DNA from 3 places in the Staphylococcus sp. CoH_129_LAB_1 genome. Region 2 is predicted to be linked to each of the others. Evidence: predicted binding sites of a transcription regulator. Region 2 holds the regulator's gene; each other region holds the start of a gene.
What was found. Region 2 encodes LexA, which represses DNA repair genes until DNA is damaged. Its sites were predicted from a motif close to CGAACATATGTTCG; they were not measured.
Positions count from the first base shown of each region.

Region 1: AC2FB1_RS02800 (YolD-like family protein) is a predicted target of LexA. The motif match lies at 1,650-1,663, and genes of this name have one in related genera.
Region 3: recA (recombinase RecA) is a predicted target of LexA. The motif match lies at 2,365-2,378, and genes of this name have one in related genera.

Region 1 is NZ_JBXWKZ010000005.1:30,182-35,823, reverse strand. Features, by position in the region: gene AC2FB1_RS02810 (hypothetical protein) at 1-457, opposite strand, end outside; gene isaB (immunodominant staphylococcal antigen IsaB family protein) at 660-1,181, shown strand; gene AC2FB1_RS02800 (YolD-like family protein) at 1,228-1,626, opposite strand; gene isaB (immunodominant staphylococcal antigen IsaB family protein) at 1,946-2,470, shown strand; gene arcA (arginine deiminase) at 2,733-3,968, shown strand; gene AC2FB1_RS02785 (alpha/beta hydrolase) at 4,105-4,866, shown strand; gene AC2FB1_RS02780 (magnetosome magnetite crystal formation protein family) at 4,909-5,037, opposite strand; gene AC2FB1_RS02775 (CapA family protein) at 5,287-5,642, shown strand, end outside.
Region 2 is NZ_JBXWKZ010000015.1:9,966-15,607, reverse strand. Features, by position in the region: gene guaC (GMP reductase) at 1-910, shown strand, start outside; gene AC2FB1_RS06055 (CAP domain-containing protein) at 925-1,950, shown strand; gene lexA (transcriptional repressor LexA) at 2,154-2,774, opposite strand; gene sosA (DNA damage-induced cell division inhibitor SosA) at 2,918-3,151, shown strand; gene AC2FB1_RS06040 (GNAT family N-acetyltransferase) at 3,535-4,068, shown strand; gene AC2FB1_RS06035 (DUF896 domain-containing protein) at 4,250-4,489, shown strand; gene tkt (transketolase) at 4,591-5,642, shown strand, end outside.
Region 3 is NZ_JBXWKZ010000019.1:32,397-38,038, forward strand. Features, by position in the region: gene AC2FB1_RS07045 (helix-turn-helix domain-containing protein) at 1-372, shown strand, start outside; gene pgsA (CDP-diacylglycerol--glycerol-3-phosphate 3-phosphatidyltransferase) at 405-980, shown strand; gene AC2FB1_RS07055 (CinA family nicotinamide mononucleotide deamidase-related protein) at 1,150-2,289, shown strand; gene recA (recombinase RecA) at 2,453-3,499, shown strand; gene rny (ribonuclease Y) at 3,732-5,291, shown strand; gene AC2FB1_RS07070 (hypothetical protein) at 5,487-5,642, opposite strand, start outside.

The DNA.
Region 1 (5,642 bases), on a different contig from region 2:
TACTTTGTTGTGATGAAGGCTTTGCTTCTGTTGAAGGTTGTTCAGCTGATGGTTGCTCTGAAGATGGTTTCTCTTCTGTGCTTTGAGATGTAGGTTGTTTTGACGTGTTACTTTCTGAACGATGTTGTGATGTGTTTGATGATTCACTTGTTTTTGGCTGTGTAGTCTGAATATTAGATTGACGTTGTGTCGCTTGTTGAGACTCTTGTGTCGCTTGAGAAGTTTGTGATGACTGACTTGTTGGCTCAGATTGCGCATTGGTACCATTGTCAGATTGACTTGTTTCATTAGATTGAACTGTATGACTTTCAGAAGTACTTTCTTTTTTATCTTTCTTTTTAGTAGATTGTGTTTGATTTGAGTCAGATTGATTAGAATGTGTGGCTGCAAAAAAGACTGAGAATCCTAATGCCACAACAAGTAATATAATGACTATAGTTGCTAATATTTTTTTCAAATTATAGTCCTCCATTTTTAATTGATTTCTTTAGTTTATTATAATCAAAGTTCAACAAATAGGAAGTATTTATATAACTAAATAATATTACATTTTATTCACATAATTCTGTGATAGATACATCTAAAGTACAGTGAATTAAGATAAAGAGTATGAGATAATAGTAGTGAAACAAAAATCCATTAGAGAAAGAAGGACAATCATGAATAAAATAGTTAAATCTATAGCATCAGTTACTTTAGCATTTGGGACAGTATTAGGCGTAAGTACAGCTGTTTTACCAATCGAGGATACAGCTCATGCAGCTACAAAGCCATATTATGTATATAACGGGTATGTAGATAAAGACGCAAAATTTGTAACAAATAAACATTTTATTAAAGCAGTTAAATATGGAAATGTAACAATGAATGGGATAAAATTTGAAAAAGCGGATAGTAATAAAGAACTTGAAAAATATAATCAAAAATTTACTGGTGTAAGTAAAGATGGCAAAAAGGCAAATAAAGTTCAATTTAGTGTTAAAGGAGATTTGACATATAATCAATTGAAAAAAGCGTATGGCCAAGATTTAAAAAAAGTAAAAGGAACTCCTAATGATAAACAAAGTGGTATTTTTGAATATCAACCTAAGAAAGACGGCTTAATTGTTTCATTTGTTATAACACATGGAAGAACAGTAGAAGTTGATATTGGCTACGAAGGTGTGACAACAAGCAAATAAATAATAAATATGAGCGGGACTGAATTCAATTCCCGCTCTTTTTTTATTATTCAATATGGCATAACACTTCAAACTCCAGTTTCATTGTTTGTGAGCCATTCTCATTACTAATCGTAACATACTGGTTTAAAGTATCAATGCGTTTGATATAGGCAGTAATAGAATGAATAGCACCATTTTTAAAATAACTAATCATAGCGAGTTGATGAGTTGTATATTTTTCAATTAATCGTCTATTCAGAATATTGAATTGATCTTCTGACAAAGAGGGCATTGTTATTTTATTTTGGTCTTCGATAAATGCTTTTATTCGTTCATACTGTTCAGGCATTACTGCAAAAGGCGCCCACTTAATCATGCCACGGCCTTGTGGTATATTAGCGTCTAAATATTTTCTAGGAATTTTACGGTAATCTGTTTCACGTTTGTATTGATCAGGAATCATAAGAACCACCTCAATCATATTATAGAACATATGTTCGTATTATTAAAGTGCTTTCTTATAATATAAATAAATCTTATATTTTAAAATTAAAAAAATGAATTTATATATAATGAGACCACAAGTTTAACAAAGGGGAAGTAAACTTATGGCCTAATGTTATTACGTAATATAACTTTTTGTGAAGGAGTGAATAGGACTATTACTCCCATTTGTATTATAACACAATTTTATAAAAAAATATTTAAATATATTATTAATTGTATAGATATAAGTAATAAAGTATGATATGGGTAGTTTAAAGAGAAAGAGAAGGACACATATGAAAAAAACAACGAAAGTATTTGTAGCTACAACAGTAGCATTTAGTACATTTTTAGGTGCTAGCGTTACAGGTGCGCTTGTTCAACAGCCAACTGCACACGCAGCAACGTCGTCATATTATAACTATAATGGTTATGCTGGTCAAAATGCTTCATTCGTATTGGATAAAAACTTTAAAAATGCGGTTAAAGCTGAAAATGTCAAATTTAATGGTATTAAAATCAAAAAGTCAACATCTAATAAATCAGCAATGAAATATGATCAATACTTCAGAAATGTATCTAAAGACGGTAAAACTGCATCATTATTAGATATGGAAGTAAAGGGTCGGCTTTCATTGACACAACTAAAAAAAGTATATAGTAAAGATCTACAAAAAATTGATAATGGTAAAAACAACACAACAGGTATTTATTACTATCAACCTAAACAAAATGGTATGACAGTTTGGTTTGACGTTAATAAAGGTACAGTAGATCGAGTAGTATTGGGCTATAGCACAGTACAAAAAGCAATGAACTAAATGGATTAACGGTAATGGTTGAAGTGAGTGTTGTCACTTTAACTATTTTTTTATACATAAAAAAGAATAAAAATAAATGCGGCATTTTATTAAGGTTTTTAGAAATATTAGATTTTTATCGTATTAATCGTATATTAAGATTTTTGTTATTAAAAATTATAGAAGGGTGATACGATAGATTCATCTACAAAAAATGTATATATGAGACTGTTTTTGTATGATAATTATATAGAAATATAATTTACTTGAAGGAGGAAGACGAATGACAAAGGGGCCAATTCAAGTTAATAACGAAATCGGGACATTAAAAACAGTGCTATTAAAACGGCCAGGTAAAGAATTGGAAAATTTAGTACCTGATCATTTAAGTGGATTATTGTTTGACGACATTCCATATCTAAAAGTAGCACAAGAAGAGCATGATCAGTTTGCGGACACATTAAGAGCTGAAGGGGTAGAAGTAGTTTATTTAGAACAGCTTGCAGCTGAAGCGATTGAAGATGAAAAAGTAAGACAGCAATTTATTGATGATATTTTATCAGAATCTCAAAAAACGATTTTAGGACATGAGAAAGAAATTAAAGATTATTTTTCAAAGTTATCCAATCAAGCACTGATTGAAAAAGTAATGGCAGGTATAAGAAAAGAAGAAATTCAACTTGAAACAACTCATCTCGTTGAATATTTAGATGATCGATATCCGTTTTATTTAGATCCAATGCCTAATCTATATTTTACACGTGACCCACAAGCATCAATAGGTAGAGGGATGTCAATTAATCGTATGTACTGGCGTGCAAGACGCCGTGAATCTATTTTTATGACGTATATTTTAAATCATCATCCTCGATTTAAAGAAGCAGATATACCGGTGTGGCTAGATCGGACGTCACCTTTTAATATTGAGGGTGGAGATGAACTAGTATTGTCTGAAGATGTTTTAGCGATTGGCATTTCAGAGCGTACTTCTGCTGAGGCCATTGAACGTTTAGCACGACATATCTTTAAAGATAAACATACGACATTTAAGAAAGTACTTGCGATTGAAATACCCAATAGCCGTACATTTATGCATTTAGATACTGTATTTACAATGATTGATTATGATAAATTCACAGTACATGCAGCTATTTTTAAAGAAGAAAATCATATGAATATCTTTACAATTGAACAAGATGAAATAAAAGAGGATATTAAAATCACGCATTCTAGCCAATTACGAGAAACACTTGCCAGTGCATTAGGATTAGATAACGTAGAATTTATACCTACTGGGAACGGGGATATAATTGACGGTGCTAGAGAACAGTGGAACGATGGATCTAATACATTATGTATTCGCCCAGGCGTTGTGGTGACGTATGACAGAAACTACGTCTCTAATCAATTATTACGTGACAAAGGTATTAAAGTGATTGAGATTAAAGGAAGTGAGTTAGTACGTGGCCGTGGAGGTCCAAGATGTATGAGCCAGCCACTCTTTAGAGAAAATATTTAATGTTTTCACGTGAAACATTTTATAGTGAAAGACGTTAGTCATTTGGCTAGCGTTTTTTTATATTAAAAATATTCCATTAGTCTACAAAAAGTGTAAAATAGATAACATACTTTATAAAATGAAAGGAGAAGTCAATATGGCATTGATGACTATTAATTATAAATCACCTACGATTGGAATGAATCAATCGTTTACAGCCATCGTTCCAGAAGACGATAGCTTTTTCAAGCAAGATGAACCTGCAAAACCTTTGAAAACGTTATTACTGTTACATGGCTTATCAAGTGATGCGACGTCTTACATACGCTTAACAAGTATTGAACGTTATGCTGAAGCACATCATTTAGCAGTGATTATGCCGAATGCTGATCACAGTGGCTATGCGAATATGGTCTATGGACATAGTTATTATAACTATATTTTAGAAATATATCATTATGCGCACCAAGTATTACCTCTATCTAAGAAAAGAGAAGATAATTTTATAGCTGGACATTCAATGGGGGGCTATGGCACAGTGAAATTTGCTTTAACACAAAGTCATTTGTTCTCAAAAGCAGCCCCATTATCTGCGGTATGTGATGTACAATCTTTACTTGATATTGAATGGAATGACTTTGATCCAAAAGCCATTGCCGGCGAAGCTTTGAAAGTTAAAGGTACAGAGTTAGACACGTATCATTTAGTTGATGAAGCGGTAGAAAAAGGAATAACACTCCCAGAATTCTTTATTCAATGTGGTACAGAAGACTTCTTATATGATGACAACCAACAATTTATGAAATATTTAGATAAAAAAGGAATCACTTACAAATATGAAGAGGGACCTGGAGAACATGATTATGCTTTCTGGGATAAGGCTATTGAACGTACCATTGAATGGTTAGTAGAAGAATAAAAAATTCCCTTTGTGAGAAACATTCACAGAGGGGATTTTTATTTATTTAATAATTTCAATCGTAAATGGAACAACAAAATCTTCGCCTTTATTCATTGCAAGAATAGCTAAAATGGTATAGACAAAACCAGCAATACCTACAATGAATAAAGTTAAGTAACCAATTAACACTATAGTTAAAGCTAAACTTTCAAATTAGCGAATGCTATCGATCAACCTATCAAACATGTTGATATATTTGGTAAGGATAGATAACCAAAAATAAGAAATAGATACTTTTTCTATTTCTTATTTTTTTAATTCATAAACTAATTTGAGTTATTATTTTGAGTATCTTAAAATAATGACAAGTATTAATTATTTTAGGTTTTTCGTGAATATAAAAGAAGCTACTCTAAATTAATAAGGAGCGTAAGTTTAGTGTACAGATATTACATCACTTCAGTCGTTATTTTTCTAGTATTTTCACTGATATGTGGTATGGCTCTTGCTGAAGATAACAGTGAGAAATTATCAGTTGTGGCAGTGGGAGATAATTTAATTCATCCTGTTGTCTATAATGATGCACAACGTTCTGATGGCTCATTTAATTTTAAACCAATGTATTCTAATATAAAGAACGATATAACTACACCTGATCTAGCTTTTGTAAATCAAGAGTCTCCGCTTGGTGGAGATGATATTCCATTTTCAGGATTTAAACAGTTCAATACACCTAGTCAGGTAGCAAGTGACATTGTTGCAACTGGTTTCGATATGATTAATGGTGCAAATAA
Region 2 (5,642 bases):
GTGTGACACGACTGTACAATTCGGACCTAAAACTTTTAAGTTACCAGTGGTTCCTGCAAATATGCAAACAGTTATGAATGAATCTTTAGCTGAATGGTTTGCAGAAAACGACTATTTTTACATTATGCATCGTTTTGATGAAGCGAGCCGTATTCCATTTATCAAAAAAATGCAAGATAAAGGGCTTTTCGCTTCGATTTCAGTTGGTGTAAAAGAAACTGAATTTGAATTTATAGAAAAGCTAAAATCTGAGCACCTAATACCTGAATATATTACGATTGATATCGCTCATGGTCATGCTAATTCGGTTATTAACATGATTAAGCATATAAAAAAACATATTCCTCAATCATTTGTTATTGCTGGTAATGTTGGAACACCTGAGGGAGTAAGAGAATTAGAAAATGCTGGTGCAGATGCTACTAAAGTTGGTATAGGTCCAGGACGAGTATGTATTACAAAGGTTAAAACAGGATTTGGTACAGGAGGATGGCAATTAGCTGCATTAAATATTTGTAGTAAAGCTGCACGTAAACCCATAATTGCTGATGGTGGTATTAGAACACATGGAGACATCGCTAAATCTATTCGATTTGGAGCTACTATGGTTATGATTGGTTCATTATTCGCTGCTCATGAAGAATCTCCAGGTGAAACGGTTGAATTAGATGGAAAGTGTTATAAAGAATATTTTGGTAGTGCTTCTGAATTCCAAAAAGGTGAACATAAAAACGTTGAAGGTAAAAAAATGTTTGTTGAACACAAAGGTTCATTACAAGATACATTAATTGAAATGCAACAAGACCTTCAAAGTTCGATTTCGTATGCAGGTGGCAAGGATTTAAAATCACTAACTACAGTTGACTACGTTATTGTAAGAAACTCAATTTTTAATGGCGATAGAGATTAATACATGTTTAGTGGGTGAATGTTATTAAAAAGTTTCTTTTATTTACTGCAATATTTTTGTTATTTATCTTTATAAAACCTATGGAAGAAACTCAATTTTTTATTAATTTGCAAAATAATGTAAGAGACAAAATAGAATATTTAATGAATGAGGACACAAGTTCTAAAAATAACCTACTTAAGGTTCCAAACAAACAAGAATTTGCAGTTAATAATATTCAATTAAATATGTCTCAAAAAGAAGTAGAAAGTAAGATAGGACGACCCAAAAGAGTGACTTCAAATGAATATGGTACAAAATGGTATACTTATTATAATAATGATTATCAAAATTTCTTAATGGTAAGTTACATTAATAATAAAGTAACTGCTTTGTTTAGTAATCAAAATATTATAACTTCAAAATCTAAAATCAAATACAATACTCCTAAAAGGGTGGTCGAACAGCGTCTTGGTAAACCAGTAGATAAAATTGCAAAAGGACGTTATCGTTTTGTTGTAAAAAATAATGAATATGATATTTTTTATAAAGATAATATTTATACAACAGTATTTTACGATAAACATAATCAAAATAACTTAACAGCTTTATTGCAAGTGAGTGAATCAATGGAAAATCGATTACAAAAGCAATATGGTGCACCATCTACAACGCTAGAAAAAAGCTTTGAATATCAAAATTTTGATTTAGTTAATGCAGAAAGAAAACAACACGGATTAAATACATTGGATTATTCTAAAAAAATATCTAATACTGCAAGAAAACATAGTGAAGATATGGTTAAAAATAATTATTTTGATCATACTGATTTAAATGGTCATTCACCTTTCGATAGAATGAAACGTGATGGTATTCAATTTAATACTGCTGCCGAAAATTTAGCTTATGGTCAACAAAGTAGTATTTATGCTCACGAAGGACTTATGAATTCTCTAGGACACCGGGAAAATATTTTAAATACGCACGTTAATACATTAGGTGTAGGTGTAGATTTTAATAATCATCGACAACCATTTTGGACAGAAAACTACACAGGATAATGTTTGATTTATAGTATATAGGGGTATTTTCTTTTTGCAAGGAAGTTGATATTATGCCTACAAAGAAAAATAAGAAAAAAGACATACTTGATAAAGTAAAAGAGATTTTAAATAAAAAATAAAACTAGAAGCGGCTATGCGCTTCTAGTTTTTTATATATTAAACATATATAAGAGATTTTAACGTAACGAAAAAGATATAAACTACAATTCTCTATATAGACCAATGACTTTACCGATAACTGTTACATTATCTAAATATATAGGACTCATAGCACTATTTTCTGGTTGTAAACGATATCGATTTTTTTCTTTGAAAAAGCGTTTTACAGTAGCTTCATCATCTTCAGTCATTGCTACGATAATATCTCCATTTTCAGCAATAGTTTGGCTTCTAACAATAACTTTATCACCATCTAAGATACCTGCTTCAATCATACTTTCGCCAATAACATTTAAAATGAATACATCACTATTATGTGTAGACGTTAAATGTTCTGGTAATGGAAAGTATTCTTCTATATTTTCGACTGCGGTAATTGGAACTCCGGCTGTAACTTTACCGATAACAGGAACATAAATAGTTTCTTCTCTAGTCATGTCATTATTTTGATCACTAACAATTTCAATTGCTCTAGGCTTAGTAGGATCTCTTCTTATATAACCTTTTTCTTCTAGTCTAGATAAATGACCGTGAACTGTTGAACTTGAAGCAAGACCAACTGCTTCACCAATTTCTCTTACACTTGGCGGATAGCCCTTTGTTTGAACAACATGTTTAATATAGTCATAAATCTCACTTTGTCTTTTTGTTAATTCTCTCATATATAGGCACTCCCTAGATTTATTTTAATATAGTATAGCATTTTTTAAATTTTTAAACAAACATTTGTTCGCAATAGTCTTGACTAAGAACATCCGTTCTGTTAAACTTTATATACAAACAAATGTTCTAGGGGTGTAGTTAAATGTTTCGTAATCATACTAGTAATATCATTACAAATATAACTGTTCTAGTAGTATCTTGCATCGTTTTTTTGGTGTTTTTCATAAATTTATATCAGAACGCTCATATGGAACACACGTACGAAATCACTGATCATACTATCCCGAAAAAAGCGATTTTAAATGAGAATAATAAGAACGACGTTCAAGATAATACAGAACAAACAGACTATAAAGTGTTCGCATTAGTTAAATAAAGTTTGAGGATTATCAGTTTTTGTTTTTAATCAACATTAGAAAATTAAAATATATGAAAATACCGTGGATTTTAGTAAAATTTGCGGTATTTTATTATAATAATATACTTACATATTTTAGATGATGTCTTAGCATTCTAATATCTTTGAATTTACAATGATTAGCTGATAAATGTGTAAACTAAAAAATAATAGCATAATAGTTTGTTTTCTTTATCATAAAGAACAAGTCAATATTTAAGTTGAATATGGTGGACATGTTAAAATAGTAGAAAGTAGATTATATGACTATGAATGAATAATCTTTAGCTTTTATAAAAATGATTTGAATAGTTCATGTTAATACTATTTAGTCATTAAATTTAAAATGATAAGGTGAGATAGTGAATTTTATAATTAGAAAAGAAACAAAAGAAGATTATCAGTTTACTGAGCAAATTGTAAAAAAAGCATTTGAAAATGAACCATATAGTGATCAAGATGAACATAGTTTAGTTGCAAATTTGAGAAATTCAGATGCATTTATTCCTGATTTATCATTAGTTGCGCTATATAATGGAAAAATCATAGGTCATATATTGTTGTCTAAAATTTTTATTATCAATAATGAAAATAAAAAAGCATCATTAGCTTTGGCGCCTGTGTCTGTTTTACCGGAGTATCAAAATAGAGGTGTAGGTAAACGTTTAATAACAACTGCTTTAGATAAAGCAAGGTCGTTAAATTTTGGATCAGTAATTGTAATGGGACATTCAAATTATTATCCTAAATTTGGATTTAAAAAAGCATCTAAATGGGAGCTTAAAGCTCCGTTTGAAGTGCCAGATGAGTTTTTAATGGCTATTGAATTAAAAGAAAATGCATTAAAAATAGAGTCAGGTATAATTGAATATCCAGATGTATTTTTCAATAACTAGAAATAATAATAAGGTGAAAAGAAGTTAAAGATTTTAAGAAATGGGAATATAAACTATTATATTAAAAGTACTTTATTTTAGAATGAGAGAAATGATTCATATTTGATATTTTTATCTCTTATTTAGTTTTATTTAATAAGGTAATTGATGTTAATAAATTTAAAATAGGAAGAGTGATTATATGTCTGAAAATAATTTGAATATAGATAGAATTAATGAATTAGCTAAGAAGAAAAAAGAACAAGGTCTAACAGAAGCTGAGGCAAAAGAGCAATCTAAGTTACGTAAACAATATTTAGATTCTTTTAGAAAAGGTTTCAAACAACAAATTGAAAGCACAAAAGTTATTGATCCAGAAGGCAATGATGTAACGCCGGAGAAACTCAAAAAAATCCAAGAAAGTAAAAAGCATAATCAATAGTTAACTATATTTTAATCATTAAAATTATAATCTTATCATTTACTATATTTTTAAGTTATAATATAAAAAAGATGATTAATACTAGAAGGGAAGTATGTAAGATGTTTAATGAAAAAGATCAATTAGCTATTGATACGATTCGTGCACTAAGTATTGATGCGATTGAAGAAGCAAATTCGGGTCATCCTGGTCTGCCTATGGGAGCTGCACCAATGGCCTACACACTTTGGACTCGCCATTTAAACTTTAATCCACAATCTAAAGACTACTTTAACAGAGATAGATTTATTTTATCTGCAGGTCATGGCTCTGCTTTACTTTACAGTTTATTACATGTTTCTGGAAGCTTAGAATTAGAGGAATTAAAACAATTCAGACAATGGGGTTCTAAAACACCTGGTCATCCTGAGTTCCGTCATACTGATGGTGTTGAAGTCACAACAGGCCCATTAGGACAAGGATTTGCTATGTCTGTAGGAATGGCTTTAGCTGAAACTCATTTAGGTGGCAAATTTAATAAAGATGACATTAAAGTTGTAGATCACTATACTTACGTGTTAGCTTCAGATGGAGATTTAATGGAAGGTATTTCCCATGAAGCAGCTTCATTTGCTGGTCATAATCAATTAGATAAACTTATTGTCTTATACGACTCAAATGATATTTCACTTGATGGTGAACTTAACAAAGCTTTCTCTGAAGATGTAAAACAACGTTTTGAAAGTTACGGATGGAACCATATTTTAGTAAAAGATGGTAACAATTTAGAAGAAATTGATAATGCTATTACTAAAGCTAAACAACAAAATGGTCCTACTATGATTGAAGTTAAAACAATCATCGGTTATGGTGCGCCAAACGTTAGTGGTACAAATGGTGTTCACGGATCTCCACTTGGTGCGGATGAAAGAGAACTTACATTTGAAGCATATGGATTAGATCCAGAAAAACGTTTCAATGTTCCAGAAGAAGTATATGAAATTTTCCAAACAACAATGTTAAAACGTGCAAATGAGCATGAGGATGAGTGGAAAGAAAAATTAGAAACTTATGCAGAAAAATATCCAGAATTAGCTGAAGAATTTAAATTAGCAATTAGTGGTAAATTACCTAAAAATTATAAAGATGATTTACCGAAATTCGGCAGTGATCA
Region 3 (5,642 bases), on a different contig from region 2:
TTAAAAGGTAGAAGAGAAAGATTAGGAATGACATTAACAGAACTAGAACAACGTACACAATTAAAACGTGAAACGTTACAATATATTGAAGAGAATAAATTTGATAAACTTGCCAAAGTGGACTACGCTGAAGGTTTTATTAGACGTTATGCAAGTGTAGTGAATATGGATGTCAATCAACTCATTAACGTTCATCATGAAGAAATTCCTATTCAACACAATCAACTCGATACACTTTTACATCATTATCGGCATAACGAAGTGCCTAAATATCGAACTAAAAGTAAAGAACCTATTCAATTATTGATTATGATTAGTATTGTTGTAATTATTACTTTTATTGTATGGATATTAGCAGTATTATTAATATAATTTACATATAAATTAAGAAATGAGGTATTAAAATGAATATACCTAACCAGATTACAGTTTTTAGAGTGATTTTGATTCCAGTATTTATATTATTTGCTCTAGTAAACTTTGGTTTTGGAAGTGTATCTGTATTAGGTGGATATGAAATAAGAATAGAGCAACTTATTGCTGCTATTATTTTTATTGTAGCTTCTTTAAGTGATTTTTTAGATGGTTATTTAGCTAGAAAATGGCAACTTGTGACAAATATGGGCAAATTTTTAGATCCATTAGCGGATAAATTATTAGTTTCTAGTGCTCTTATTGTTATGGTACAATTAGGATTAACTAATTCAGTTGTAGCGATTATTATCATTGCTCGTGAGTTTGCGGTTACAGGTTTACGTTTACTTCAAATTGAACAAGGATTTGTGAGTGCAGCAGGTCAATTAGGTAAAATTAAAACTGCTGTTACAATGGTAGCAATTATTTGGATTCTACTGGGTGATTTATTCGCAAACTGGATTGGATTCCAATTAGGTCAAGTGTTATTATACATTGGCGTATTCTTTACAATATTATCAGGAATTGAATATTTCTATAAAGGTAGAGATGTGTTTAAGCAATAAAAATTATAATCAAATAAAGTAAAAATGTAATAAGGAGCCTGAGACATAATTAAACGTCTCAGGTATTTTTAATATGTCATCTTCATCTCATTCTTTTGAGTTATTTTTTAGAATGTAGAATCGATTAAGTATAAAATATAAATTAAGATTACATAAGGGAGAGGGAAAGATGAATATATCTATCATAGCAGTAGGTTCAGAATTACTATTAGGTCAAATAGCAAATACAAATGGCCAATATTTATCAAAACTTTTTAATCAAATTGGAAAGAATGTAGTTGAACATACAGTAATTGGTGATAATCCTGACCGATTAGAATTTATTATTAAAGAAGGGTTGAAAAGATTTGATACATTAGTACTAACTGGTGGATTGGGACCAACTAAAGATGATTTAACTAAACATACAGTAGCAAAAGTATTAAACAAAAATCTAGTACTTGACGAAGATGCATTAAATTATATTGAAGATTTTTTTAAAGAACAAGATCAAGAAATGACACTTAACAATAAGCGACAAGCACTTGTGGTAGAAGGAGCAAAAGTATTAAAAAATCATTATGGTATGGCTCCGGGGATGTTTATTAAAATTAATGATAAAAAAGTAATTATGTTACCTGGTCCACCAAGCGAAATGCAACCTATGGCTAAAAATGAATTGCTTCCATTACTTATAGATAATGACAATACTATTTTTTCAGAACAACTTAGATTTGCAGGAATTGGGGAATCAAAAATTGAAACAGAACTCATGGATTTAATTGAAAAACAAACTAATCCTACAATAGCTCCGTTAGCAGGGAAACATGAAGTATACATTAGATTAACAGCAAATGCTTCTACACAAAGCGAATGTAAAACATTGATTCAGCCTATAAAAGAGGAAATACTTGCAAGAATTGGTCAATTTTACTATGGCTCAGATGACATATTATTAGAACAATCTGTAATGGAACAAATGAATTCAACAGTAAGTATATATGATGGGGTAACTGATGGAGCAATTTATACTCGTTTAAAACGCTTTGATAAACAAAATATATTAAAAGGAATGTTACCTGATAATGATATATTTTTAAATCATCTGTCAAATATTGAAATGCAATTAAGAGAGGCTTCATCATATGTGAAAGATTTATATAAAACTGAAATGGGTATAGCTATATTACATGAAAATGAGAATGTTTATCTAGCAATGAATACAAAAGATAATTTTAAAATGACTACGTTTAAAATGGCACAATCAAGAAATCTACTTCATAACAGAAGTCAAAATTATGTATTAATAAGATTATTAAATTGGCACTAAAATGCATTTAAATTGAAAAATAGTTATACTTTAGGGTACATTTGTTCGATTTTGTGTTTTGCGTTCTTTTTTATACGAACAAATATTCGCAAAATGCTTGTGTCTGAATAGATTTAAGAGTATAATATTAAATAGATAACTATCTCATATAGGAGGTTTCGCTTTGGATAATGATCGTCAAAAAGCTTTAGATACAGTTATAAAAAATATGGAAAAATCCTTTGGTAAGGGTGCAGTAATGAAATTAGGCGATAATAAAGGTCGTCGTGTATCTAGTGTATCAAGTGGTTCAGTTACTTTAGATAATGCTCTAGGTGTAGGAGGTTATCCTAAAGGAAGAATTATTGAAATATACGGTCCTGAAAGTTCTGGTAAAACAACAGTAGCACTTCATGCTATTGCTGAAGTGCAAAAAAACGGAGGGGTCGCTGCGTTTATCGATGCTGAACATGCACTTGATCCGGTATATGCTGAAGCATTAGGTGTCGATATAGATAATCTATATCTTTCTCAACCTGACCATGGTGAACAAGGTTTAGAAATTGCAGAAGCTTTCGTAAGAAGTGGAGCGGTTGATATTGTCGTTGTAGACTCGGTTGCTGCTTTAACTCCTAAAGCTGAAATTGAAGGTGAAATGGGAGATACGCATGTTGGTCTTCAAGCACGTCTAATGTCTCAAGCTTTACGTAAACTTTCTGGTGCAATTTCAAAATCAAATACTACAGCTATTTTTATTAACCAAATCCGTGAAAAAGTTGGTGTAATGTTTGGTAACCCAGAAACTACACCAGGTGGTAGAGCATTAAAATTTTATAGTTCAGTGCGTTTAGAAGTACGTCGTGCAGAACAATTAAAACAAGGTCAAGATATTGTAGGTAACAGAACTAAAATTAAAGTTGTTAAAAATAAAGTAGCACCACCATTTAGAATTGCTGAAGTAGACATCATGTATGGTCAAGGTATTTCAAAAGAGGGCGAATTAATCGACTTAGGTGTAGAAAATGATATTGTTGATAAGTCTGGTGCTTGGTACTCATATAATGGTGAGAGAATGGGTCAAGGTAAAGAAAATGTTAAAACATATCTTAAAGAAAACCCTCAAATTAAAGATGAAATCGATCGTAAATTACGTGAAAAACTAGGTATTTTTGATGGTGATGTTGAAGAAAGTGAAGATAAATCATCAGAAACATTATTTGATGAAGAATAATATCTAATTCTTAATGCTTTGATTAAAATTATGTTGTGTGAGAGTGAATAATGAATTCAAAATGAGTTCAGTGTCACTCTCTTTCTTTTATAAGTATATGCGATGAAATTTCATATCTTGACACTGATGAGTACATAAACGTACAATTAATATGTATATTATTTATACAATTTATAAAAAATCATTGAGATTTTAATATACAAGCAAATACCTAGAAAAAGGAGGTGTTTATGTGAATTTATTAGACCTCCTACTCATTTTGCTGGGGATCATTCTAGGGGTTGTTGTAGGGTATTTTTTAGCCCGAAATATATTACATCAAAAGCAAATTCAAGCTAGACAAACTGCTAATGATATTATCAAACAAGGACAAAAAGAAGCAGATAATATCAAAAAAGAAAAATTATTAGAGGCAAAAGAAGAAAATCAAATTATTAGAGAACAAGTTGAAACAGAACTACGTGAAAGACGTAGTGAGCTTCAAAGACAAGAAGCCCGAATTCTTCAAAAAGAGGAAAATTTAGATCGTAAATCAGAATTATTAGATAAAAAAGACGAGATTTTAGATCAAAAAGAATCCAAAATTGAAGAAAGACAACAACAAGTAGATGCAAAAGAGAGTAGTGTTCAGACGTTAATAATGAAGCATGAACAAGAATTAGAACGCATCTCCGGTCTCACTCAAGAAGAAGCAGTTAATGAGCAACTTCATAGAGTAGAAGAAGAACTGTCACAAGATATTGCAGTACTTGTTAAGGAAAAGGAAAGAGAAGCTAAAGAAAAAGTTAATAAAACAGCCAAAGAATTATTAGCTACTACTGTACAAAGATTAGCTGCTGATCATACAACGGAATCAACTGTTTCAGTAGTTAATTTACCAAATGATGAGATGAAAGGTCGAATTATTGGTAGAGAAGGTAGAAACATTCGTACTTTAGAAACGTTAACAGGTATCGACTTGATTATTGATGATACTCCTGAAGCAGTGATTTTATCTGGATTTGATCCAATTAGACGTGAAATCGCTAGAACTGCATTAGTGAATTTAGTATCTGATGGTAGAATCCATCCAGGTCGTATCGAAGAAATGGTAGACAAGGCTAGAAAAGAAGTGGATGATATCATTAGAGATGCAGGAGAACAAGCAACATTTGAAATTAATGTTCATAATATGCATCCAGATTTAGTGAAAATTTTAGGTCGTCTAAACTACAGAACAAGTTATGGTCAAAATGTCTTAAAACATTCTATGGAAGTCGCACATCTTTCTGGAATGTTAGCTGCTGAATTAGGCGAAGATGTTAGTTTAGCAAAAAGAGCTGGTTTACTACATGATGTAGGTAAAGCAATTGATCATGAAGTTGAAGGTAGCCATGTGGAAATTGGTGTTGAATTAGCTAAGAAATACGGTGAAGTTGAAACAGTAATTAATGCGATTCATTCACATCATGGGGACGTTGAACCAACATCAATTATTTCAATTTTAGTAGCAGCTGCAGATGCATTATCAGCAGCACGTCCAGGAGCACGTAAAGAAACACTTGAAAATTATATTCGTAGATTAGAACGCTTAGAAACACTTTCAGAAAGTTATGAAGGTGTTGAAAAAGCATTCGCAATTCAAGCTGGTAGAGAGATTAGAGTTATTGTTTCTCCTGAAGAAATAGATGATTTAAAATCTTATCGATTAGCTAGAGATATAAAAAATCAAATTGAAGAAGAATTACAATATCCAGGACATATTAAAGTGACAGTTGTTAGGGAGACTAGAGTAGTAGAGTATGCGAAGTAATCTTTAAAAATTAAATAGGGGCTCATTGATTACTAAAAAGGGGATTAGGACAGAATTCATTTTGAATTCGTCGTTTTATCTCGGTACCAAGGATTAGTGTTGAGAAAGTTTGATACAAGTGAAGTTTCAATTCACTTATCCACTGCCAATATGTTAAAGAGCCTGAGACATCATGAGTTGTCTCAGGCTCTTTTTTTATTTAAGTTGTAAATCTGTTTTTTTGACTTCAGAAAGAATTTCAGCAGTATCATAACAATTTGTAGCAATATTAGAATATCTTTCTGCTAAACGATAGGCATTAACATATAATTCTAAGCTTTCTTTAGCCATATCTTCTGCATCTTCTGATTT